Regions from separate parts of the Mangrovibacillus cuniculi genome, predicted to be linked through region 3. Evidence: riboswitches for the same ligand, from Rfam matches in the RefSeq annotation. Region 3 holds a riboswitch; each other region holds the start of a gene.

Region 1 (8,054 bases), 1.2 Mb from region 3:
CGTAAAAGATGGAAAAACGTACTTTGGCAACCCACAAGTAGGGTTTGTTGGAAATATGTACACCTTCTCTAAACCAGGATACGGAGTGTATAGTAAACCGATTTCTGACCTAGCAGAAAAATATTTGCCAGGGAAAATAGTTAATCTGTCCAATCGTTCCTTTAAAGAGCTTCAACTGTCTTTAACACTTGGAAAGCCAGTTTGGGTTGTATCGAATGTAACCTTTGCACCATTAAGTGATCGATATTTCCACACCTGGCATCATACTGATGGTAGTTCCACAAAGATTACAATGAAGGAACACTCTGTTCTATTAACGGGTTATGATGATAAATTTATCTACTTTAATGACCCTTTGTCAGGTAAAAAACATGAAAAAGCACCCATAAAAGACTTTATCTCTTCCTGGGTGCAAATGGGGTCTCATGCGATTTCTTATTTAGATTGAAGAGTCTCTAAAGAATCTCCTAGAAGTGCAACTTTTGATGTAGGGGACCCTTCTATATAAACTTGGTGCCACGTCATGAACACTAACACTGTCCATATTTTTCTACTATGATCTGCGTGGCCCCTGCAATGCTCTTCTAATAATCTTCTTACAAATTGTTTATTTATTAAATGCTCTGTTTGACTATCAATTATTAACTGATTTGCCCAGTCATATAGTTCGTGCTTTAGCCAGTGTCTGATTGGCACTGGAAAACCTAACTTTTTACGATGTAATACATGATTGGGAACAATTCCTTCAGCGGCTAAACGAAGAATATGTTTTGTCGTACCATTTGCAATTTTCAAGTCTGCTGGAATGGTAGATGCCACTTTCATTACTTCCTTATCTAAGAAAGGAACACGTAATTCCAGAGAATTCGCCATTGTCATTTTATCTGCTTTTTGTAAAATATCCCCTCGCATCCAAGTATAAAGATCAATTAGTTGCATTGTTTCTACCGGACTATTCCCCGATGCTTCTTGATAGATTGGATTCGTAATGTCTTTAAAATGTATGCTTCTTTGATAGGTATATAAAAGCTCTTGCTTCTCTTTTTCCGAAAACATTTTTGCGTTTCCGATATATCGATCTTGAAGTGGCGTAACACCTCGCTCTAAGAAACTCTTTCCTTTTATACCTTCTGGTAAGACATTAGCTAACGAACGCAAAATGCTATGTCCGATCTTTGGAATTTTAGTAAAGATATTCAGAGACACAGGTTCTCTATAAATATTATATCCCCCAAATAGTTCATCTGCACCTTCTCCTGAAAGTACTACCGTTACTTGTTTCCTAGCTTCCTTGGCAACAAAATATAGCGGTACACATGCAGGATCTGCTAACGGTTCATCTAGGTACCACATAATTTGTGGTAGAGCAGCAATGTATTCGTCTGCTGATATATATTTATGATAATTCTCTACACCTAAGGCTTCAGCTGTTTCTTTCGCCACATCAATTTCGCTAAATCCTTCTCTAGAAAAACCAACAGAAAAGGTTTTTATCTCCGGATTTACTTCTTTTGCTAAAGAAACGATAAAAGAGGAATCTATGCCCCCAGATAAAAAGGAACCAACTGGTACATCACTTCTCATATGTTTCTCAACAGAATCACGAAGAACGTATCGAATTTCATTTATCCAATCCTTAGATGAATCTTGTAGTGGTTGAAAACTCGGTTTCCAATAAGTATTAACTTCTAAGCGTTTACCTAATTTCTTTTCAAAGTAGTGTCCAGGCGGAAATCTCTTTATCTCCTTAAAGCTACTAAATGGCTCAGGAACATACTGGAAAGTCAAATAATGCTGAAGTGCTACTTCATCTAACGCTGGCTCTTTGAACAATTGATCCAACGATTTTCTTTCACTGCTAAAATACGTTTCACCTTCTAGCTCAGCGTAATACATAGGCTTTATGCCAAAATGATCACGTGCGCCAAATAATACTTTTTCTTCTTTATCCCATATGATAAAAGCAAACATCCCACGCAAGTGGTGAACGACATCTTTTCTATATTTTTGATATAATGCTAAAATTACTTCTGTATCAGACTGAGTCTCAAAGCAAGTTCCTTCACTTTGTAAGTGTTCCCTAAGTTCAACGTGGTTGTAAATCTCCCCATTAAAGATAATCCAGTATCGCTGGTCCTCAAATGAAAGAGGTTGATGCCCTGCTTCCACATCAATGATACTTAGTCTTCTAAAACCAAATCGAACGTGTTCATCTTGAAAGTACCCTTCATCGTCTGGTCCACGATGTTCTATCAACTTGTTTTTTTTAGTAAATTCAGCAAATCCTTTATGCATATCATCAAACTTGTCGTCTCGAATATATCCTAAGAAACCACACATACCATACACCCCAAATCCTTCTTTTAACGACACATAAATGTAATCCTTACTTCTTTGAATAAGACGTAAATATTACAGAAATGTTACATAAAAGTTGTGATGTATGTATTATTTACCAAATCAATGAAAAAAAGACACCTCAAAGGGTGTCTTTTCCATTATGCGTTTGCAACAGATGCTTTAATTAATGCAGCTTTGTCTGTACGCTCCCAAGGAAGGTTCAGATCATTACGTCCAAAGTGTCCGTAAGCAGCAGTTTGCTTGTAGATAGGACGACGTAGGTCTAACATTTTGATGATTCCAGCTGGACGAAGGTCGAAGTGCTCACGAACTGCATCAATTAGTGTCTCTTCATCAGCAGTACCAGTACCGAATGTATCAATAGAGATAGAAACTGGTTGAGCTACTCCAATTGCGTATGCAAGTTGAACTTCACATTTGTCAGCAAGACCAGCGGCAACGATATTTTTCGCAACATAACGAGCAGCATATGCAGCAGAACGGTCAACTTTCGTTGCGTCCTTACCAGAGAATGCTCCACCACCGTGACGAGCATATCCACCGTACGTATCAACGATGATTTTACGTCCTGTTAGACCAGCATCCCCTTGAGGTCCACCGATTACGAAGCGACCTGTTGGGTTAATGAAGTATTTTGTTTGTTCATCAATTAGCTCAGTAGGTACCACTGGCTCAATAACGAATTCCTTTAGGTTACGTTGAATTTGATCAAGCGTAACTTCTGGATGATGTTGAGTTGAGATAACGATTGTATCAATACGAACAGGATTGTTGTTCTCATCATATTCAACCGTTACTTGTGTTTTACCATCTGGACGTAAGTAAGGAAGAATATCCTCTTTACGAACTTCTGTTAAGCGACGAGCAAGTTTGTGCGCTAAAGAGATTGGTAAAGGCATAAGCTCTTTTGTTTCGTTACAAGCATAACCAAACATTAACCCTTGGTCTCCAGCTCCAATTGCTTCAATTTCTTCGTCAGACATTTGTCCTTCACGAGATTCTAAAGCTTGGTCAACACCCATCGCGATGTCAGCAGATTGCTCATCGATAGAAGTTAAAACTGCACAAGTTTCTGCATCGAAACCATATTTCGCACGTGTGTAACCAATTTCTTTAATTGTTTCACGTACAATTTTAGGAATATCAACATAAGTAGAAGTTGTAATCTCTCCAGATACAAGTACTAAACCAGTTGTTACAGATGTCTCACATGCTACACGAGCGTTAGCATCTTTCGCTAAGATAGCATCTAGAATTGAGTCAGAGATTTGATCACAGATTTTATCAGGATGTCCTTCTGTTACTGACTCAGACGTGAATAAGTGACGTTTCTTTGTCATGGGGTTTCCTCCTAAAGTTCGCTTCCAGGTGTGGAAACGTTAATAATCACGGTACTCATGTCCTTCAGTAGTATGGGGAAAGATGCAATAACTATATACGCATCTGTAATTGATTCGACTACCGGACTTTGGCAAACCTTTGCTACATATATAAGGAAACTCGATAATCATGAGCTATATCCCGTAACAAAAAAAACCCTTCTATCATGAGAGAAAGGTGGTTACCGAAGCCTTTCACTCTTATCGTTCAAGGGGCCGAAGATGTTCTTCTGCACAAGCCTTGCCAGGTTAAGCACCTTTGTTTTATACAAATAATTCTGTTGTATGAAACAGGTTGCTGGGTTTCATAGGGCCTGCCCCTCCACCAACTCAGGATAAGAGTATCCGTTCAATGCTAAATCATATCTTTTTACCTTTTTGATGTCAATAGTTTTAAAGAAAGAACTAGAACCAATTAAAGGCTTAATGTTTTGAACTTTAAAATCAGAAAAAGCATGAACAAATAGTATACACTAATCATATAATTGTGTTATACTATTTAAGAATACTGAAAACGGAAAGGTTGAGTATAAAATATGGTATCTACATTTGCTTCGTTAAATTCCTTATTAAATAAGAAGTCTACCTACCATTCATTGCCTGTAGCAGACTTAGTAGAACATTGTTTACAAAACGGAGAAGCTACTCTTACAAGCACAGGTGCCGTGAGAGCTTTAACTGGTGAGTATACTGGGCGTTCACCAGAAGACAAGTTTATCGTTGTAGACAAACTCTCCGAAAAAACGGTTGATTGGGGAAAGGTAAATCAACCCATAACGGAAGACAAATTTGAACGACTTTATAACGATGTTCTTACTTACTTAGATGCTAAACCATATTTATACCATTTTAATGGCGCTGCTGGCGCACATGTAAGTTATCAAAGTCCTATTTCCGTTGTAACAGAAAAAGCTTGGCATAGTCTTTTCTCTCATCAGCTATTTATCAACGAAGTAGCACCAGATGCTGCATTAGAGCCAATAACTGTTATCAATGCTTGCGGTTTTAAAGCAAACCCTGCTGTTCACGGAACAAATTCCGAAACATTTATCATTCTTTCTTTATCAGAAAGAATTGTCTTAATTGGTGGAACGGAATATGCAGGGGAAATCAAGAAATCCATTTTTTCTGCACTAAATTTCTTTTATCCTTCTATGAATGTCTTTCCTATGCACTGTTCGGCAAATGTAGGTGCAGAAGGCGACGTATCTTTATTCTTTGGACTTTCCGGTACAGGAAAAACCACCTTATCTGCTGACCCCACTAGAAAGTTAATTGGTGATGATGAGCATGGTTGGTCAGCTAGCGGTGTGTTTAATATGGAGGGTGGATGCTACGCTAAATGCATCGGTTTAACGGAAGAAAAAGAACCACAAATTTACCAAGCAATCCGCTTTGGTTCCGTATTAGAAAATGTTGCTTTGGATGAACAAAAGGTTCCTGACTACAGTAGTAACTTTTATACAGAAAACACTCGTGCTGCGTACAGTTTGGACGTAATTCCTAACCGAGTACCAACAAGCTATGCTGGTCATCCAAACACAATTATTTTCTTAACTGCAGATGCTTTTGGTGTGTTACCTCCAATCAGTCGTCTTACAAAGGAGCAGGCAATGTTCCACTTCTTAAGTGGCTACACTTCCAAATTAGCTGGCACTGAACGCGGAGTAACACAGCCAAGAGCAACTTTCTCTACATGCTTCGGTTCTCCATTCCTTCCGCTTCCAGCTACAGAGTATGCGAAATTACTTGGAGAAAAACTAGACCAACACGACGTAAAAGTATATTTAATTAACACTGGTTGGTCCGGTGGAGCGTATGGAGTTGGAAATCGTATCTCTCTAAAATATACACGAATGATGATTCGTGCAGTGATAGAAGGAGAATTAGAAGGTGTGGAAACTACGGTGGATCCGATTTTCCAAGTATCTGTACCTACACATGTTCCAGGGGTTCCAGACCATGTTCTTCAACCAAAGAAAACATGGGAAAATGGAGAGGAATATGACATTGCAGCACATCAATTAGCAAAGTCTTTCCATCTAAATTTCAAGAAATTCTCTCATGAGTTACCAGACTTAGCTAGACTTGGTGGACCGGTAGACGAACTATAAAGGACTCTTGTATGGTCAAACCATATCACTTGGCTAACGATGAATTGTTACTGGTCACGTAACAACTAAAAACCGCCAACAACCCTATTTTTGGAGTTGTTGGCGATTTTTTTAATCAATTAGTAGAATTCAATGCTTTCAACTCATATTGAATTGTTGTAGCATCCTCTTCCCATGTTTGACGGACTACAACTCCTACTCCAGCTACTTCTCCCTCTTTCGTACGTTTTACTTCGATAGGGATATTTAGAGGGTAAATACGATACCCATCTTTCGTTAGTTCAAAAAGATTTCCTTCTTGACGAACCTCTTTTCCTTTTGTCACAATCATTGTTTGAAACTCTACAGGCATTCCCATATTTCCGCCCCCAAATCATCTACTGTTTTTTCATCCATTGTATCATATCTGTCACCGTTCGTTGGTTAACTGCTGGAGGAAAATAGTGCGTATAGGTAGAATAATACCACGTCTCTACGTGTTTTCCTGCTGCTTTCAAAGATGTTTCTAACTGTTGTGCATGTTCAAATCCAACGTGCTTGTCTTTTTCTCCGTGAATAATTAAAACTGGACAATGTATTCCATGAATTGTATGTAATGGTGTACGAAAGTCGTATGGTTTTGGATTCCGATGAGGCGTACCAGACATTACACGTTTCATCATTCTCCTTAAATCAAGTCTCTCTTCATATGTTTGATACATATTACTTACACCTCCCCAAGTAACAAGGGAACGACAATTCGAAAATTCTAAAGCTGTGAATAATGCCATTACCCCACCTCTTGAAAAACCAAACACATGCAGCTGATTTGTATCAACATTTGACTGCAGCTCTAATACCTTATACCCCATAAATGCATCCATGCGATCTTCCCCACAGAAGTCCTCTTGTCCCTGTCCTCCCCTGTTCCCACGATAGTAAGGAGCAAATACCACACAACCTTCATGAGCAAACTGAGCAATTCGAGCCGGTCGTACCATTCCAACAGATTTTATTCCACCTCTTAAGTATAAAATCCCTGGGAATTTTCCTTCTTTAATTGGTTCAGCTAAAAGTCCTTTCACCTTAAATGGACCTGAGAGATAAGTTATTTCTGTTAACTGTACATTCGGATTGGGGGAAGGAAATCTTTCTCTATGTAAAATAAGCTCTTTCATCTCGTCTTCCTTTCTCATGTCAAATAGTATCTTTTCCATAGGCTATCACACATTTTTATGAATTTCATATCTTGATGGTAATGAAGGTTACATCAACCTACTACTAAAGGAGCGAAATGGTATGCGTAAACTTATCACTAGAGTGGGATTATTATTAACTTCCCTCGTTTTCATTGCAGGTTGTCAAACGACTGATAAAGTCGAAAAAGTCCGTGTTGCTGAAGTTACTCGTTCCCTTTTCTATACTCCTCAATACGTTGCTATTGAGAAAGGTTTCTTTAAAGAAGAAGGTCTAGATATCGAACTAACCACCACTTGGGGTGGAGATAAAACGATGACCACACTTCTATCTGATGGAGCAGATATCGCACTAGTTGGTTCTGAAACTTCGATTTACGTGTATGCACAAAATCCAATAGATCCAGTTATCAACTTTGCACAACTAACTCAAACAGATGGTACCTTCTTAGTTTCTAGAGAAAAAGTCGATGATTTTAAATGGGAAGATTTAAAAGGAACGACATTTTTAGGTCAACGTAAAGGTGGGATGCCACAGATGGCTGGAGAGTTCGTTCTTCGTAAAAATGGGATAGATCCGTTTGCTGATTTAGAGCTTATTCAAAATATTGACTTTGCAAATATTGCTACTGCCTTCTCTACAGGAACCGGGGATTATGTACAATTATTTGAACCTACAGCATCTTTATTTGAAGAGCAAGGCATTGGTCATATTGTTGCATCTTTCGGAACAGAATCTGGTTTACTTCCATATACAACGTTTATGTCCAAAGAGAGCTATCTAAAAGAAAATAAAGAAACCGTGGAGAAATTCACACGTGCTCTACAAAAAGCACAAAAGTTTGTAGATACTGCAAGTTTAGAAGAGCTAGCTGTACTAGTTCAACCTTACTTTGAAGATACCGAATTGGATTTAATGGAAACTGTTATTGATCGATACCGTGCGCAAGGTTCATTTGCTACAGATCCCATTTTAGACGAAGCAGAGTGGAACAACTTACAAACCATTATGGATCAAGCAGGTG
Region 2 (8,054 bases), 1.4 Mb from region 3:
AAGATAAAAATTATGGAGAAATTTTAAATATTGCATCCACAGCTGCTTTTCAACCTGGTCCATTAATGGCAGTATATTATGCGAGCAAAGCATATGTTTTATCTTTCTCAGAGGCACTTGCAAACGAATCGAAAGACTTTGGCGTGAAAGTAAGTGTGCTATGTCCAGGCCCAACAGAAACGAATTTCAAAGCTGCCGCTGAATTAGAGTCATCAAAATTATTTAAAAGTGGTACAATGAGTGCTAAATCCGTTGCCGAAATTGCGAAAGTAGGAATGAAAAGAGAGAAAACAGTTATTATTCCAGGCTTCAAAAATCAACTAATGGCACAAGCTAATCGATTCTTACCTCGTAATGTGGTTACATCGGTTGTTAGGAAGGTACAAGAAAGAGGGTAATTAGGTCTATGACAAATAAAGCTAGTGAAATTTTTCGTGAGTGTATACCACTTTTTCAAACGTTAAGTGATCCTTATAGACAAGACATTATTTTACTCTTGGCAGAGCATGATTCATTGACAGTTACAGAAATAGCAGACCATAGCACTTTGTCTAGGCCTGCTATTTCCCATCATTTAAAAATATTACGTGAACAAGGGTTAGTGGAGATTCAACAAAAAGGAACAAAAAGATGGTATTCCCTTACTCTAGATTCCTCAGTAGTCCTTTTGAAAAAATTAATTGAAACAGTAGAAAAAGATTGTCTCTAAAAATGCAGGATTTTGCTAATTGATGGCGAATTTAGTAACATAAAAAGAGCAGGTGGGTCTCTTTTTATGTCCTACTAAGCAATTTATTCAAACTCCAGAACAACACGAACAGAAAGGGGTATTTCCTTGTCTATTACAATGTATACGTATCCGAAATGTGGAACGTGTCGAAAAGCGAAGAAATGGTTTGACGATCAAGGAGTAGCGATTCAAGAAATACATATCGTAGAAAATCCACCGAACAAAGAAGAACTAAAGAAAGTAAAAGAACTTTCTGGCTTGGAATGGAAAAAATTCTTTAATACTAGTGGACAGAAGTATCGTGAATTAGGATTGAAAGAGAAACTGCCAACTGCGTCAGAAGAGGAAATCTTAGACTTATTAAGTTCTGATGGCATGCTAATTAAGAGGCCGCTGGTAACAGACGGATCTAGCGTAACAGTTGGTTTTAAAGAGGAAGAATTCCAAAGTACTTGGGGATAATTAAATTTACATATAGTCATAATGGAGGGAATTAGTATGTCAAATACACCAAATGAACTACGTTATTCTAAAGAACATGAGTGGGTAAAAGTTGAAGGTGGACGAGCTACAATCGGTATTAGCCACTTTGCACAAGCAGAACTAGGAGATATCGTATTTGTGGAACTTCCAGAAGTAGGGGATGAGCTTAGCGCTAATGAACCATTTGGAAGTGTAGAATCCGTTAAAACAGTATCTGAGCTGTATGCACCAATTAGCGGGAAGGTAGTAGAGGTAAACGAAGACCTAAACGATAATCCTGAATACGTTAACGAATCACCATATGAAAAAGCTTGGATGGTTATTGTTGAGCCTACTAATGAGGGCGAAGTAGATGAATTAATGACAGCTGATAAATATAAAGAAATGATTAATGAAGAGTAAAAAACTTAAAGAGGCTTTAAAAATAAAGAAAGGTACATTTTTATAAAAGAATGTACCTTTCTTGCGTTGTATTTGAATTTATAACACTGCAGAAATAATGAATTTACAGAATATATCTTTGGGATTGGAGCGGAAGGGGGCGACTCCTACGGGAATATAGCGGTTCGTCGAGACCCCACAGGAGCTTCAACGTGAAGATGCCGTGTCTAGCTCCAGGTGCGCAACCGCTCGGGAAAGTTCGAAAGCCCTCCGGTGGCTGAAGAGCTGCCTCCTCAGGCTTCAGAATTTTCCTGCCGCGGCTAAACGCGCGCCTTCCGCTTTTCGAATTGGAAAGCGTCCCCCTGCAGCGGAAATCCCTGTGCAGTCACTTTTGGTTTTTGTCCCAACTTCTTTATCGTTATAAGTTAACTTCATCGATGATTCCCCTTACGTCAAAATTCGTCTTTTTAACATAAGCACTCTCATCTTGGACAGAATAAATATATCCAATAAAGAGGAGTGTTCTAAATGACTTTAAATCCTAAGAAACTAAACGTTACAGAGAGATTAACGGCAAAAGTACAACATAACGAGCTAGTATTCATGCTTGATGGAGAAAAAGTTGGTGCAGCAAAATTAGAAGACGTGTTTGGTGCGAATTTTCATTCTGAGCCTAACTTTGAATTAAATGCACAACAGATATATCAATATTACACAGAAACAACTGGTCAAGACGCTAGGTACACGGACTGCGATGAAGGTGGTTGGTGTTAAAAGGTAAATAGCCACAGCACACTAGCTGTGGCATTCTTTTTAATTACGTTAAATGAAGTAATTTATATATCATTACAATTATATTTCTTACTTGAACTGATGAGGCAGAAGCTACAAAATAGATGTAAGGTTGATAAAGTAGGTGAACGTATGGAAATGGCCAAAGTATTGATCGTGGAAGGGTCCTCTGATCGAAAAAAAGTAAAAAAAATAATTTCAGAACCAGTCGAAATCTTATGTACAAATGGAACAATAGGGGTTCAAAAAATGGATGAAATTGTAGATGAATACTTCGATCGAGATGTCTTTGTACTTGCGGATGCAGATGATGCAGGTGACCGTTTACGTTCCTTATTTAAAAAAGAATTCCCAGAAGCTAGGCATCTATTTATTGATCGAGCGTACAGAGAAGTTGCAGCAGCGCCTGATCAACATATCGCAGCTGTTCTACTTCATGCGAATATTGATGTACACAAAGAGTTTCTGGCATGATTTGAGGTGAGAATATGACTTTACAAGAATGGGAATTATCTGAATTCCAGGAAAATGTAGAAGGAAAAAAGACTTTTGCCTATTACTTATATACTCCAATGTGTGGTACTTGTCAGGTTGCTTCCAAAATGCTAGAAGTAGCAAAAGAACTTACTCCCGACTTCATTATTGGAAAAAGCGATTTGAATTTTGTCCCTCTATTAGCTAATAGATACGAGGTAGAGAGTGTACCTTGTCTTATTATTTTCGAAGACGGATACCCTATCGACAAAATTTATGCTTTTCGTTCCGTACCTGACTTACTTGAAAAGCTAAATCGTGAGAAATTATGACACATTTCTCGGGAAATAATTTATTTTGTCGAAATGTTTACAGAGGAACTTTGAGGAATGAAATGGAATTACTCCCATAAACATTGAATAGCGGAGTGAGGAAATGATGGAGAGATGGAAATCCAGTATTAGAGGTAAATGGGTGCTACCTAATTCACCCATAAACGTTTTGTTCCGTTCTGAAAGTAAACAACTATTTATAACATTAGGCAAAGAAGTCGTTTCAGAAAGAGAATATAAAGGAGATGCAGACTGCGTCTTTCAAGGAACGGATCATGAAATATCAGATGTTCTTTCTGGAAACACACTACTTAGCAGATCTTCTTTATCTTTTGAAGGGAAATATCGACAATTTCTAGTGATAGAATCTTTTTTATGGTTAACTAGATTATAAGAAAAATAAATTCGTTGACATGAAAAAGAATAGGATGATATACTCACAATCGTACTTAAATTTAACTTAATAGTTTTTCTCTTATCAAGAGAGGTGGAGGGACGTGCCCGATGAAACCCGGCAACCGTTAACAACTGTTAAAATGGTGCCAATTCACACAAAGCTTATGCTTTGGTAGATGAGAGGAATGGCTTATATATTTATGCCTTCCTACTCATTGTAGGAAGGCATTTTTGTTTGTTACGTGACCTGTAACAACTCATCGTTGACCACGTGATGTGGTCGGCACTTAGATGAGTATCCTTTGAAATGGATAAAGCAATAACTTTGGGTTGGCTATATGATCTAACTGGTCTTTAGCAGACCCTACACACTTTAATTAAATGCACGGTTAAAGCGTTGATTAATACAAGTGATAGGAGAAGTAGTTATATAGATACACATTTCTTATTCAAATTTATTAACGTAAGTTGGGTAATAGTAAATAAACATGCAGAATGAAAAAGAAGGTGAGACAACGTGATTGAAATTAAAAAGGTAACGAAGAGATTTAACACGAAGAATGGTGAGTTACTTGCAGTAGATAACGTAGATTTATCTATTCAGAGTGGAGAGATTTTTGGGATTATTGGATACTCTGGAGCTGGGAAAAGTACATTACTACGTATGTTAAATGGACTAGAAAAACCTACAGAAGGAACTATTTCTGTTTCAGATAAATTAATAAATACGATAAAAGGGACTAAGCTACGAGAAGCAAGACAAGAGATAGGTATGATTTTTCAACATTTCAACCTACTTTGGTCGAGAACAGTAGAAGAAAACATTGCATTTCCTCTTGAAATTGCTGGGGTTCCAAAGTCACAGAGAGATAAGCGTGTACAGGAACTAATTGAATTGGTCGGACTAGGTGGAAGAGGGAGATCTTATCCTTCTCAATTGAGTGGAGGACAGAAGCAACGTGTTGGAATTGCAAGGGCTTTAGCCAACAACCCTAAAGTGCTGCTTTGTGATGAAGCAACGTCGGCGCTTGACCCGGAAACAACGGATTCTATCTTAGACTTGTTATTAAACATTAACCAACAGTTAGGGTTAACCGTTGTGTTAATTACACATGAAATGCATGTTATTAAAAAAATCTGTCACAGAGTAGCGGTAATGGAAAATGGGAAGGTAGCAGAACTAGGTGATGTTATCGATGTGTTTGAAAATCCTCAAAAAGAAGTTACGAAACGTTTTGTTAGACAGGTAGTCGATGTAGAAGATGATTCACTTGAAACTTTTACTCATCTAAAAGAAAAATATCCAGAAGGACATATCTGGAAGCTTACTTTTAAACGTTCCATTGTAGAGCAACCTGTATTAACAGATTTCATTCGACAATTTGATGTGACAGCTAACATTGTTCAAGGAAATGTTTCTCAAACGAAAAATGGCGCTTTCGGAGAGTTGTTCTTACATGTAAGTGGAGTGAATTCTGTATTGAATGAAGCGTTGACTTACCTTCAAGAGAAAGGTGTTCAAGTGGAGGTGATGTCAGATGTTAACTAATATGTTTCCAAATGTAGATGTAGAGAAACTATGGGAAGCTACATTAGAAACTTTATATATGACTGGAATGTCAGTAGTAATAACGTTTATTTTAGGTACACTTTTGGGCTTATTGCTTTTCTTAACGTCTAAAGGCCAACTATGGGAAAATAGGTTCACTAACGTGATTACTAGTGCAGTAGTGAACGTATTCAGATCAATACCCTTTATCATTTTAATTGTCCTCCTTATACCGTTTACTAAGTTCTTGTTAGACACAATTCGTGGGGCAAATGCAGCACTTCCAGCGTTAATTATTGGTGCAGCCCCTTTCTACGCTCGAATGGTAGAAATTGCATTACGTGAAGTAGATAAAGGTGTAATTGAAGCAGCACGAGCTATGGGTGCTAAAACAAGAACGATTATCTTTAAAGTTCTATTACCAGAATCGATGCCAGCGTTAATTTCTGGAATTACGGTTACTGCTATTGCACTTGTTGGCTACACAGCGATGGCAGGTATTATCGGTGCTGGTGGATTAGGTAACTTAGCTTATTTAGACGGATTTCAACGTAATCGTTGGGACGTTACGTTAGCCGCTACCATTTCAATTCTTATTATTGTATTTATCATCCAATTTATTGGAGATGTAATAACAAAACTAATCGATAAAAGATAGGAGAATGTAAAATGAAAAAATTATTTTCTGGTATTGTATTAGCTTCAAGTGTTGTTGCATTAGCTGCTTGTGGAACTTCAGGTTCAAACTCCGGTTCTGGTGAAGAAGAAAGCAAAGAGATTGTAGTAGGTGCTTCTAATGTTCCTCACGCTATTATCTTAGAGGAAGCAAAACCTTTATTAGAAGAAAAAGGATATGAGTTAACAATTGAGACGTACCAAGATTACATCCTACCGAATAAAGATTTAGAGAATGGCGATATTGATGCTAACTATTTCCAACATGTTCCTTACTTTGAGTCTCAAATCGCTGATAATGGATATGATTTTGCGAATGCTGGCGGAATTCACATTGAGCCAATCGGTGTTTATTCTAAGAAGTACGGTTCTTTAGAAGAACTTCCTGAGGGTGCAACCATCTTAATGTCTAACTCAGTTGCTGATCATGGCCGTATTTTAACGATGTTAGAAGCTAAGGGCCTAATTACATTGAATCCAGATGTGGAGAAAACAGCTGCAACGTTAGATGATATTCAAGATAATCCAAAAAACCTTCAATTTGACTACGAATACGAAGCAGCACTTCTTCCTCAAATGTATGAAAATGAAGAAGGCGATGCAGTTTTAATCAACTCTAACTATGCAATTGATGCAGGTTTAAGCCCATTAGAAGATTCTATCGCTATTGAGGATTCTGAGTCTCCTTATGTAAATATTATTGCTACTCAAGCTGGTAATGAGGATAGTGAAGCGATTAAGGCGTTAGTTGAGGTGTTAACTTCGAAAGAAATCCAAGACTTCATTCTTGAAGAGTGGGGCGGATCTGTAGTTCCGGCTACTAAGGAATAATTTCTAGAATTTTAAACCTATAGTGACTGCACCGGGATTTCCGCTCCAGGGGGACGCGTTCCGCGGGGCGGTGCTGAGCCTCCTCGTCGCTAAAGTGCGCGCTCCTGTGGGGTCTCAGCTTACCGCTTTTATCCCGCCGGAGTCGCCCCCTTCCGCTCCAATCCCTTCATTATGTAGAGTGAAAGCATTGTTACTGCAATGACGTTTTACCAACAGTACTACTGATATTTGCACAAAGAAAGGAACTACAACAAAATCTGTAGTTCTTTTCTTTTTTTCAATATAGGATTGCTGATTTATAGAAAACCTCACAATTCTATTTAATGCATAGTACCCGCCTTCCACATCCATACTATAGAAGTAAAATTCTCTAAAGGAGTGGTGACGCATGGAAACTCAACATAACTCAACAGAACAAGCTCTTCATCAATATAAAATTGGAATGGGACAGTTTGAGGAAAAAATGCCTCAGTTAGTATCTACTTTCAATGCTTTTACACAAGAGTGTTTTAAAGAAGGAACACTTTCTCAAAAACAAAAGCAACTAATTGCTCTAGGTATCGGTTTATACTCTCAAGATGAGTACTGTATCATCTACCATACAAAAGGTTGTCTGGACCAAGGCTGTTCAGAAGAAGAAATCCTAGAAGCATGTGGAGTAACTGCTGCTTTCGGCGGGGGAGCATCCCTAAGCCAAGCCGTAACCCTAGTCCAAGAGTGTATCCAAGAACTTAAGGGAACAACACATTAATAGGCAGGTATTAAATAGTAAAAGAGGAGTGTGCATTTTTTAGAGATGCATCCTCCTTTTTTGTGTGTAAAGGTTTGAAGGAACTTTTGAACTTATAAAATATATTTATGCAGATACTACGTTTACAATTAAATTAAATTTAGGCTTGGAGTGAAAGCGGCGACTCCCACGCTGCTATAGCAGTAAGTTGAGACCCACTGAAGCCTCAACTTAAAGATGCCATGTCTAGCTCCAGGTGCGCAACCGCTCGGAAAAGTCCGAAAGCCCTCCGTTGGCTGAAGAGCTGCCTATTCGGTCTTCCAAACTTTTCTGCCGCGGCTAAACGCGCGCCTTTCACTTTTCTATTATCTAAAAGATTTGATATAAGTTTCTATATACGCTAAAATTAGAATGAGAATAAAATGAGAATTGCTATTTAAACTCATTATTTGATAAATGTTACGGAGGTAATAATCATGGCTGGTTCAACGTTAACGATTAAAGATCTTCACGTCTCTATCGACGGAAAAGAAATCTTAAAAGGGGTAAACCTAGAAATTAAAGGTGGAGAAATCCACGCAATCATGGGACCAAATGGTACGGGTAAATCTACTCTATCATCTGCAATCATGGGTCACCCTAAATATGAAATTACACAAGGTTCTGTTCTATTAGACGGAG
Region 3 (8,054 bases):
GATGCAAGAATTTCTTTGTAGATCATAGAACGATCTTCTTTTGTTAATTTTGGATCCCACCATGGTTTTCTCGGTTTGAAACGATGTGTCGTGACATAATCCAAGATCATATAAGATTCAATTTCCTTCACCTGATTTGGAACCGTTTCTTGTAAGAAAGAATGTAAGCGTAAGAATAAGTCTTCTAGTTGGTGACCAATTCTTTCCCAACCTCTTTCTTCCCAATAAGCACCAAAGGATTGGAAGAAATCAAACGGTGTGTCAAATACATGATTAGTTAGGAAGGCGATTGTTCTGTCCATTCGATGCGCGTTCCAATATTTTTCAAGCACATCTTCAACTTGTTTAATTGCAATAATTTCATCAAAGGTAAGAACGTTATTTGATAACATCTCATAAGGAGCACGGTCCATATACGTATATCCATATTGTTCACTTCGGATTCGTAAGCCTGTCCCACGAAGTAGTTTTAAGAAACCTAGTTGAAGCTCCTCTGGTCCAAGTGCAAATACATCATTAAATGTTTTACGGAAAGAATCGTATGGTTCTTCAGGTAAGCCTGCAATTAAGTCTAAATGCTGATCAATTTTTCCACCATCTCGTACCATTGTTACTGTTCGAACTAGTTTATTCCAATTTTGTTTTCTCTCTACAAGCTCATTCGTATGATCATTCGTTGATTGCACACCAATCTCAAAGCGGAATAGTCCTTTAGGAGCATTTTCATTCAAGAAATTAATTACTTCAGGACGCATAATATCGGCAGTAATTTCAAACTGAAACACCGTTCCAGGAACATGTTCATCAATTAAAAATTGGAACATTTCCATCGCATACGAACGACTGATATTAAAAGTTCTATCAACAAATTTAATTGTCTTCGCACCATTTTTCATTAAATATCTGATGTCTTCTTTCACTTTTTCACGATCAAAGTAACGAACACCAACTTCTATAGAAGATAAGCAAAATTGACAACGGAAAGGACATCCTCGACTTGTTTCAATATACGTAACACGTTTGCTCAATGAAGCACGGTCTTCCTCGAACTGGAATGGGCTTGGTAACTCTCGTAAATCAATCTTATGGGTTTGTGCTTGAATAACCGCTTTGCCATCTTTATTACGGTAAGCGACACCAGGAATATCAGCAAATGTCTCTTCTTTGTCTATTCGCTTTAGCATCTCTTTAAAGGTCCATTCCCCTTCACCAAGAACAATAGCATCTACATTTTCTAGTCGATCTAACCAGTAGGGCACATCGTAAGACACCTCTGGTCCACCAAGGATAACCTTCACGTTAGGAAGGACTTTTTTTATCATATTAATGACTTCAATCGTCTCTTCAATATTCCAAATATAGCAAGAGAATCCTAATACATCTGGTTTCCTTTTATATAAATCAGAAACGATGTTCATTATTGGATCTTTTATGGTGAATTCAGCTAATTCAGCAGAGTACTCTGGTTCAGCATATGATTTTAAGTACCTGATTGCAATATTTGTATGGATGTATTTAGCATTCAATGTACTAAGTACAATTTTCATTACTCATTTCTCCTTTTATGCGCTAACAAGTAGGTTCTTTTCATCATTTCCACAAGTTAAAAATGCCATGTTAGATAAAAAAATAGCTTAGGTAGTGCTATTTTTCTACATCTTTTTTATTTTACCTAAATAAATGCTGCGTTTCAATGAATGTAAATAATAGGTATGACGAATGATGACTAAAAAAATAAGAAAGTAATAAAAAAATTGAAGGAATTTGTCCATAGAGTGCGAATAATAGTTAGTTAGAGAGAAAATGTGCGAGAGTGTTACGTGGAGAGGGGTATTATCGTGAGGGATGAGGTTAATACACTGGACATGGATGAAAATTTACGTGTTGATATGACAGTTTCCGTGATAAGAGATGTACTGAACTCTGTACAAAAACCAACAATTCTTATCAATCGAAGTGGAAATATCTTAATGTATAACGAAGCTTTTACCCAATTCTATAACGAAGAAGAGTATATGTTGAAAGAAACATTTCTATTTCAACCACTTTTCCAAGAACATGATTGGGAACTATATTCTTATCACTTAGAGACAAGTGGGAGTTGGCAAGGGACAATTACTTTACCCATTAGGCAGACAGCAGTTCGACATCATCCAGCAGGAATTAAAAAGCTGACTAATACAACATATTACACGGTGACTATTAGAACTTCTGAATGGTTATTGGAAGAAAAAGGTCACATGGAGCAGTCTGTTTTAAGCCAGCTTTTTTCTCAGGCAGCTGATCACATGTTAATCATTGACAAAACAGGGGAAGTGTTAGAAGCAAATGAGTCTTTTTTAAATAAGATTCAAGTTTCTGTTGAACAATTACGAAAAAAAGGAATAAGAAGCTTCATTCCAGCCCCGTTTCATTATAAGTTGGATAAAGCGAAAAATCTATTGGCTAGAAACTCCAATGTCCGAGGCGAAATACCAGTTTTATACCCCTCTGGCATTCGTTTAATTGATTTTACTATTAGTCAAAATATTGTAAAGGGTAAATTGGTTGTTATCCTTCGAGACATTACAGATCGAAAGTTAGTAGAACAAAAATTAAAAGCTAGTGAATTGTTCTTTAAGGATTTATTCGATGAAGCTTTAGATGCCATTTTATTTTGGGATCCTAACGGACAAATTATTCGAGCAAACAAATCTGCTTTAAGAATGTTTGAATGTTCAATGGATGAAATTTTACAAAGGAATGTAACTGAATTTGTGTATAAAAAAGATGAGCGCTTCGATAATATTTTGAGGACATTTAGAGGAAATGGTGCAGTTCGCGATGAATTACTATTTCTAATGCCGAATGGTGAGTTGAAACAATTGGAGTTTACTTCCAAGACACACCCAATCGAAGGATTCAATATGACCATTTTCCGAAATATCTCCGAGCGTTCAAAAATGGAACAAGCATTGAGAAGAAGTGAGGAGAAGTTTCGTAATATTTTTGAAGGAACATTTGAAGGAATGGTCTTAATAGATCATAATCTATCTATTATTCAATGTAATACTGTTGCAAGTATGACGTTAAATAAGGATATGGAGCAGTTAATTAAAACCCCAGTAAGGAACTTAATTCCTAAAGATGCTGTATACGTAAGTGGAGATGAAGAACACTTTTCTAACATGCTTATAGAAGGGTATGCTAATACTGTTTACTTATTTGAAGATAAAGGACAACAAAGATTTATTGAGTTATCTACCAAAAAAGATATAATGCAAGAAGCACACTTAACTGTAATACGTGACGTTACAGAAAAAATGGATATGTTGGAGCAGCTAAGAAAGTCGGATACGTTAAATGTAGTAGGAGAACTGGCTGCGGGAATTGCGCATGAAATAAGAAATCCGATGACCGCATTAAAAGGGTTCATTCAGTTGTTAGAGAAAAGTATGGCGGGACAACATCAGATGTACTTTCAAGTAATTTCTACTGAGTTACAGAGAATTGAAACTATTATTACAGAGTTTCTTATTTTAGCAAAACCACAGGCAGTTAAATTTGATAGAGTAAATATTAATGATCGTGTCAAAGAAACGTTTGATCTAATGAATGCACAAGCTCTAATGCACAATGTTACAATGCATTGTGACTTACATGCGGACCCACTGTTCATCCAGGGTGAGTCTAATCAACTAAAACAAGTATTAATTAATTTTGTTAAAAATGCGATTGAAGCGATGCCTTCTGGAGGTTCCTTACGTTTACGTACGTTAGTAGAACATAATGAGATATGTATTGAAATTAAAGATGAAGGTGTAGGTATTCCGGAAGACAAGATAAAGAAATTAGGTGAACCATTTTATACAACTAAGGAACGGGGAACGGGACTTGGTTTAATGGTTACACTGAATATTATTAAAGAGCACGATGGTCGGATGGAAGTGGAGAGTAGTGTAGGCAAAGGGACTATCTTTAAGGTTTTCTTCAAACGTTCTAAACACGTTTAAGGAGGATTTCATGAAATTATTTACGCTGTATCATTCGCCTATAGGGATCTTAGCAGTAGAGCAAGAAGACAATATTGTCATTGCTCTTCATTTAGAAGGTTCTGAGTTTGTTCAGACGACAACTGATAGTGTCCGAAATGACCAGGACCCCTTATTAAAGGAAGTAGTTGCTCAATTAGAAGAGTATTTTAGGGGAGAACGAATCATCTTTAATTTTCCTTTTGAATCAGAGGGAACGGAATTTCAGTCAGATGTTTGGGGAATTTTAGAGCAAATTCCGTATGGTGAAACAAGAAGTTATTTAGAAGTAGCAACTGCCATTCAAAAGCCAAAAGCTGTTCGTGCTGTTGGACAAGCAAACAGAAGAAATCCTTTACCAATCATTGTTCCATGTCACCGAGTTGTCGGGAAAAATAATTCCTTAACAGGCTATGCAGGTAATCAAGTGGATAAGAAGGAGTACTTGTTGAACCTAGAGAGAAAAGTATTAGCTAAGTATAAATTGGTATAAAACGGAAAATAGAGGCTGGGACAAAACCCAAAAGTGACTGCACTGGGATTTCCGCTGCAGGGGGACGCTTTCCACGGGGCGGGTTGCTGAGCCTCCTCGTCGCGTAAGATCGCGCTCCTGTGGGGTCTCAGTAACCCACCTTTCCCGTAGGAGTCGCCCCCTTCCACTTCAATCCCAAACATTTATTCTGTAAAGGCACGAAACCTGCAGTTTTATAAACTAAGATACAACGCAAAAAGGTACATTCATTTCTAAATAATGAATGTACCTTTTAACTTATGTCCGGCTCTTTTGATTTGAATATTACTTAAGCAACGAAAAGAATTCTTCCAATGTCTCTTCAGAAGGGGTATAGATAATGCCATGCTCCGTAATAATGCCTGTAATTAATTCGCTTGGCGTTACATCAAATGCCGGGTTATATACATTCACATTTGACGGTGCAACAGGTGTGTTATTAATCGTTCTAATTTCATCAGCAGAACGTTCCTCTATCACTATATCTTCACCCTTTAGCGTGTTTCGGTCAAAAGTAGACAAAGGAGAGGCCACATAAAAAGGAATTCCAAAAGCTTTTGCGCATAACGCCAGTGTGTATGTCCCAATTTTATTGGCCACATCTCCGTTATTTGCAATCCGGTCAGCTCCTACAATTACTGCCCCAATTTCTTTTTCTCGCATAACATGACCAGCCATGCTATCTGTAATTAACGTCACGTCCACACCAGATTGCATTAATTCCCATGTGGTTAGCCGACCACCTTGGAAAACTGGTCGTGTTTCACAAGCGTAGACAGAGAAGAATTCTCCTCTTTCTGCAGCTAAGTGAAATGGAGCTAAGGCAGTCCCGTATTTAGCTGTAGCAATAGAACCTGCATTACAAATAGTCAAAACGGGTTTGTCTTTCGGCAAGACTTTTAGTGCCTCTTCACCTATTCGATGGCAGACACTCTCATCTTCCACATAAAGGCGAATAGCTTCATGAATTAGTAATGTTTTTAACTCCTCGACAGAAGCAGCCTGCTGAATTTGCTTTTCTATTCTATCAAGTACCCAAAATAGATTTACCGCAGTAGGACGAGTTTTAGCTAACAATTCCTTTGCCTCTACTAGCGTTTCTTTTGCTTCGGTTATATCATCAGTTTGAATAGAGAGAGCCGCTAAGCTCATGCCAAATCCAGCTGCTAAACCTATTGCTGGAGCTCCTCTAACTTTTAAAGAGGTGATGGCTTCAGCAACTTGTTCAACTGTTTTTAAATTCTCATATTGTACGATACCGGGTAACAATTGTTGGTTTAATAGATACAATGTGTCCTCTTCCCATTTTAAAGAAAGGGGAACACTTACTTTTGTTGTCATACTGTAGAAACCTCCTGATGAATTAAAGAGAGTAACTCTTGAATGGAAGTAATAGATTTTCTCTCTAAAATTAATCGTTGACCAATTTTTAATGAAACTAATTTAGCATGTATACGTTGATTTTGATTTTTAATTGAGTCTAAATCTGCTACATGTGCTAAGCCAATTGTTCGTCTAATTGCTTCACAACCTGCAAAACCCAATGCATCTTCCCAATGTTTTGTTAGTGTGAAGGGTAAGTAACCTTCCACTTTCGTGTAAGGATCTTCTGTACCTTTATTCCAAAGATCAGTAAATGATTGGTAATACGTTTCCCACACTTCTTGTAGGGTTTGTAATCTATCAATTTTCTCAGGGTGATGAAGATAAGCAAACAGAAGGTTAGCAAATACTTGACCGATATCAAATCCAATAGGTCCGTAGAAGGCAAATTCAGGGTCAATTACTATGGTCCTATTTTCATTCACGAATACACTTCCTGTGTGAAGGTCTCCGTGAAGAAGGGCTTCCGTTTCTGTGAGAAACTGCTTTTTAAGTTTCGCCACTTCTAATTTTAGTAGATCATTTGCCCAAATACTCTCTACTTGCTCTTTTAATTCAACTTCAAAATTATTTGTTTCAGAGTCAAAGAAAGGATCGGTAAAGACAAGATCTTCTGTAATTTTACAAAGCTCAGGATTGGAGAATCGCTTCACTTGTTTTTTCTTTTCAAAAGGGTGAAGAGCATAGTCAGACGTATGATATAGTGTCTCGGCTAAAAAAGTCCCAATATCTTTCCCTACTTTAGGATATGTATTCCCATTTAATAGACCGGTACGTAAAATCGTTAGATTTGATAAATCCTCTAAAACAGTAATAGCTAATTGTTTGTCTATGTGAAACACTTTTGGAACAAGTGTTGGAACAAAAGTAGCTTGCCACTGAAGGGCACTAGCTTCAATGTAGGCTCTTTCTAATGTAAGTGGCCATGATTCGCCCACCACTTTGGCATATGGTAGAGCTTGCTTTAAAATTATTCCAGTTCCACCCGTAGTAGGGGTAATGTGGAACACTAAGTTTAAGTTTCCGTCACCAATTTCTTTACAAGTATAATCTTGATTGGCCTCTAATAAATTCTTTTCTAAAGCATATTGAATGGCATCTATTTCCGTAAGAGCTTGGTAATGATTAGTTATTTGAATTGTCATGGGTACTCCTCCAATTTTTCTGTTAGGAGACACAAAAAAGCCTCCTTCGCATTTGAAAGAGGCTTGAAGACATGCTTCTCACCTCTTATCTGCCAGACGATACATTTCCCGTCTGTTGGAATTAGCACCGTGCCTTACGAGTAATGAGTTACTCGGCGTAAAAACGCCCCGTTTCACAACGGTATTATGGTCGGTTGCTGGGCTTCAAAGGGCCAAATCCCTCAGCCTACTCTTGATAAGAGAATTATTTTACTATTCGGTTGTTTCAAATTAGTTGTAATATTATCAACAGTTTTCTTTGGTGTCAATCCTAATTTAATAAATATCTTCTCGACGATCTTCAAAGATTGGGATCATGGACCTAACTTCTTGAACTTGTTTACTGTCAATAGTCCCGTAGATTATTTCTTCTTTCTCAGTCCCTTCCGAAACGATAGTGCCCCAAGGATCAATAATTAAAGAATGCCCTGCAAACACATTTTGTGGATCAGACCCTGCTCGATTACAAGCCACAACGAAACATTGATTTTCGATAGCTCTTGCAATAAGTAAGGTTCTCCAATGATCCAAGCGCTTCAGTGGCCATTCCGCTACAATGAAAAGAATTTCGGCACCGTTACGTACAGCTTTTCTACTCCACTCAGGGAAGCGAATGTCATAGCAAATTAGTGTTGCTGCTTTTGTTTGATTAATAGTGAATAGAGATTCTTTGTGTCCATCTTTCAAATAGAGATGTTCGTCCATCAATCGAAACAGATGAGCTTTATCGTAAGTATGGATAATTCCATCTGTAGGGCTAGCTACCGCTAGATGATTTGTATACACATCATTCACTTTCTTCACAGTAGATCCTCCAACAAGAGTAATGGTATACGTGGTCGCCCATTCTTGAAGAACCTCGTAATACCATTTCGCGTGTTCATCTGCTATTTCGTCTAACCTCGTTAAGTCATATGCAGTTGTCCATAACTCAGGAAGTACTACTATCTCTGTGTCTTTATCCAA

Evidence for each region. A riboswitch is a leader RNA that binds a small molecule or an ion and turns the genes downstream of it on or off. The one in region 3 is predicted to bind S-adenosylmethionine.
Region 1: linked by a shared signal. The riboswitch ahead of metK (methionine adenosyltransferase) and the one ahead of mtnK (S-methyl-5-thioribose kinase) in region 3 are both predicted to bind S-adenosylmethionine.
Region 2: linked by a shared signal. The riboswitch ahead of G8O30_RS10825 (methionine ABC transporter ATP-binding protein) and the one ahead of mtnK (S-methyl-5-thioribose kinase) in region 3 are both predicted to bind S-adenosylmethionine.

Annotation. Positions count from the first base shown of each region.
Region 1 is NZ_CP049742.1:1,975,070-1,983,123, forward strand. Features, by position in the region: gene G8O30_RS10125 (C39 family peptidase) at 1-448, shown strand, start outside; gene asnB (asparagine synthase (glutamine-hydrolyzing)) at 436-2,340, opposite strand; gene metK (methionine adenosyltransferase) at 2,499-3,701, opposite strand; SAM riboswitch class I at 3,939-4,082, opposite strand; gene pckA (phosphoenolpyruvate carboxykinase (ATP)) at 4,277-5,854, shown strand; gene G8O30_RS10145 (DUF2584 family protein) at 5,970-6,212, opposite strand; gene G8O30_RS10150 (alpha/beta hydrolase family protein) at 6,232-7,050, opposite strand; gene G8O30_RS10155 (ABC transporter substrate-binding protein) at 7,133-8,054, shown strand, end outside.
Region 2 is NZ_CP049742.1:2,087,957-2,096,010, reverse strand. Features, by position in the region: gene G8O30_RS10865 (SDR family NAD(P)-dependent oxidoreductase) at 1-398, shown strand, start outside; gene G8O30_RS10860 (ArsR/SmtB family transcription factor) at 407-709, shown strand; gene G8O30_RS10855 (arsenate reductase family protein) at 848-1,192, shown strand; gene gcvH (glycine cleavage system protein GcvH) at 1,229-1,615, shown strand; gene G8O30_RS16125 (hypothetical protein) at 1,895-2,029, opposite strand; gene G8O30_RS10845 (DUF2553 family protein) at 2,123-2,368, shown strand; gene G8O30_RS10840 (toprim domain-containing protein) at 2,519-2,860, shown strand; gene G8O30_RS10835 (thioredoxin family protein) at 2,875-3,192, shown strand; gene G8O30_RS10830 (hypothetical protein) at 3,296-3,586, shown strand; SAM riboswitch class I at 3,665-3,771, shown strand; gene G8O30_RS10825 (methionine ABC transporter ATP-binding protein) at 4,106-5,137, shown strand; gene G8O30_RS10820 (methionine ABC transporter permease) at 5,127-5,795, shown strand; gene G8O30_RS10815 (MetQ/NlpA family ABC transporter substrate-binding protein) at 5,807-6,643, shown strand; gene G8O30_RS10810 (carboxymuconolactone decarboxylase family protein) at 7,032-7,394, shown strand; gene sufC (Fe-S cluster assembly ATPase SufC) at 7,850-8,054, shown strand, end outside.
Region 3 is NZ_CP049742.1:728,755-736,808, forward strand. Features, by position in the region: gene G8O30_RS03735 (B12-binding domain-containing radical SAM protein) at 1-1,547, opposite strand, end outside; gene G8O30_RS03740 (PAS domain-containing sensor histidine kinase) at 1,839-3,992, shown strand; gene G8O30_RS03745 (methylated-DNA--[protein]-cysteine S-methyltransferase) at 4,003-4,503, shown strand; gene mtnA (S-methyl-5-thioribose-1-phosphate isomerase) at 4,807-5,862, opposite strand; gene mtnK (S-methyl-5-thioribose kinase) at 5,859-7,049, opposite strand; SAM riboswitch class I at 7,132-7,291, opposite strand; gene G8O30_RS03760 (carbon-nitrogen family hydrolase) at 7,365-8,054, opposite strand, start outside.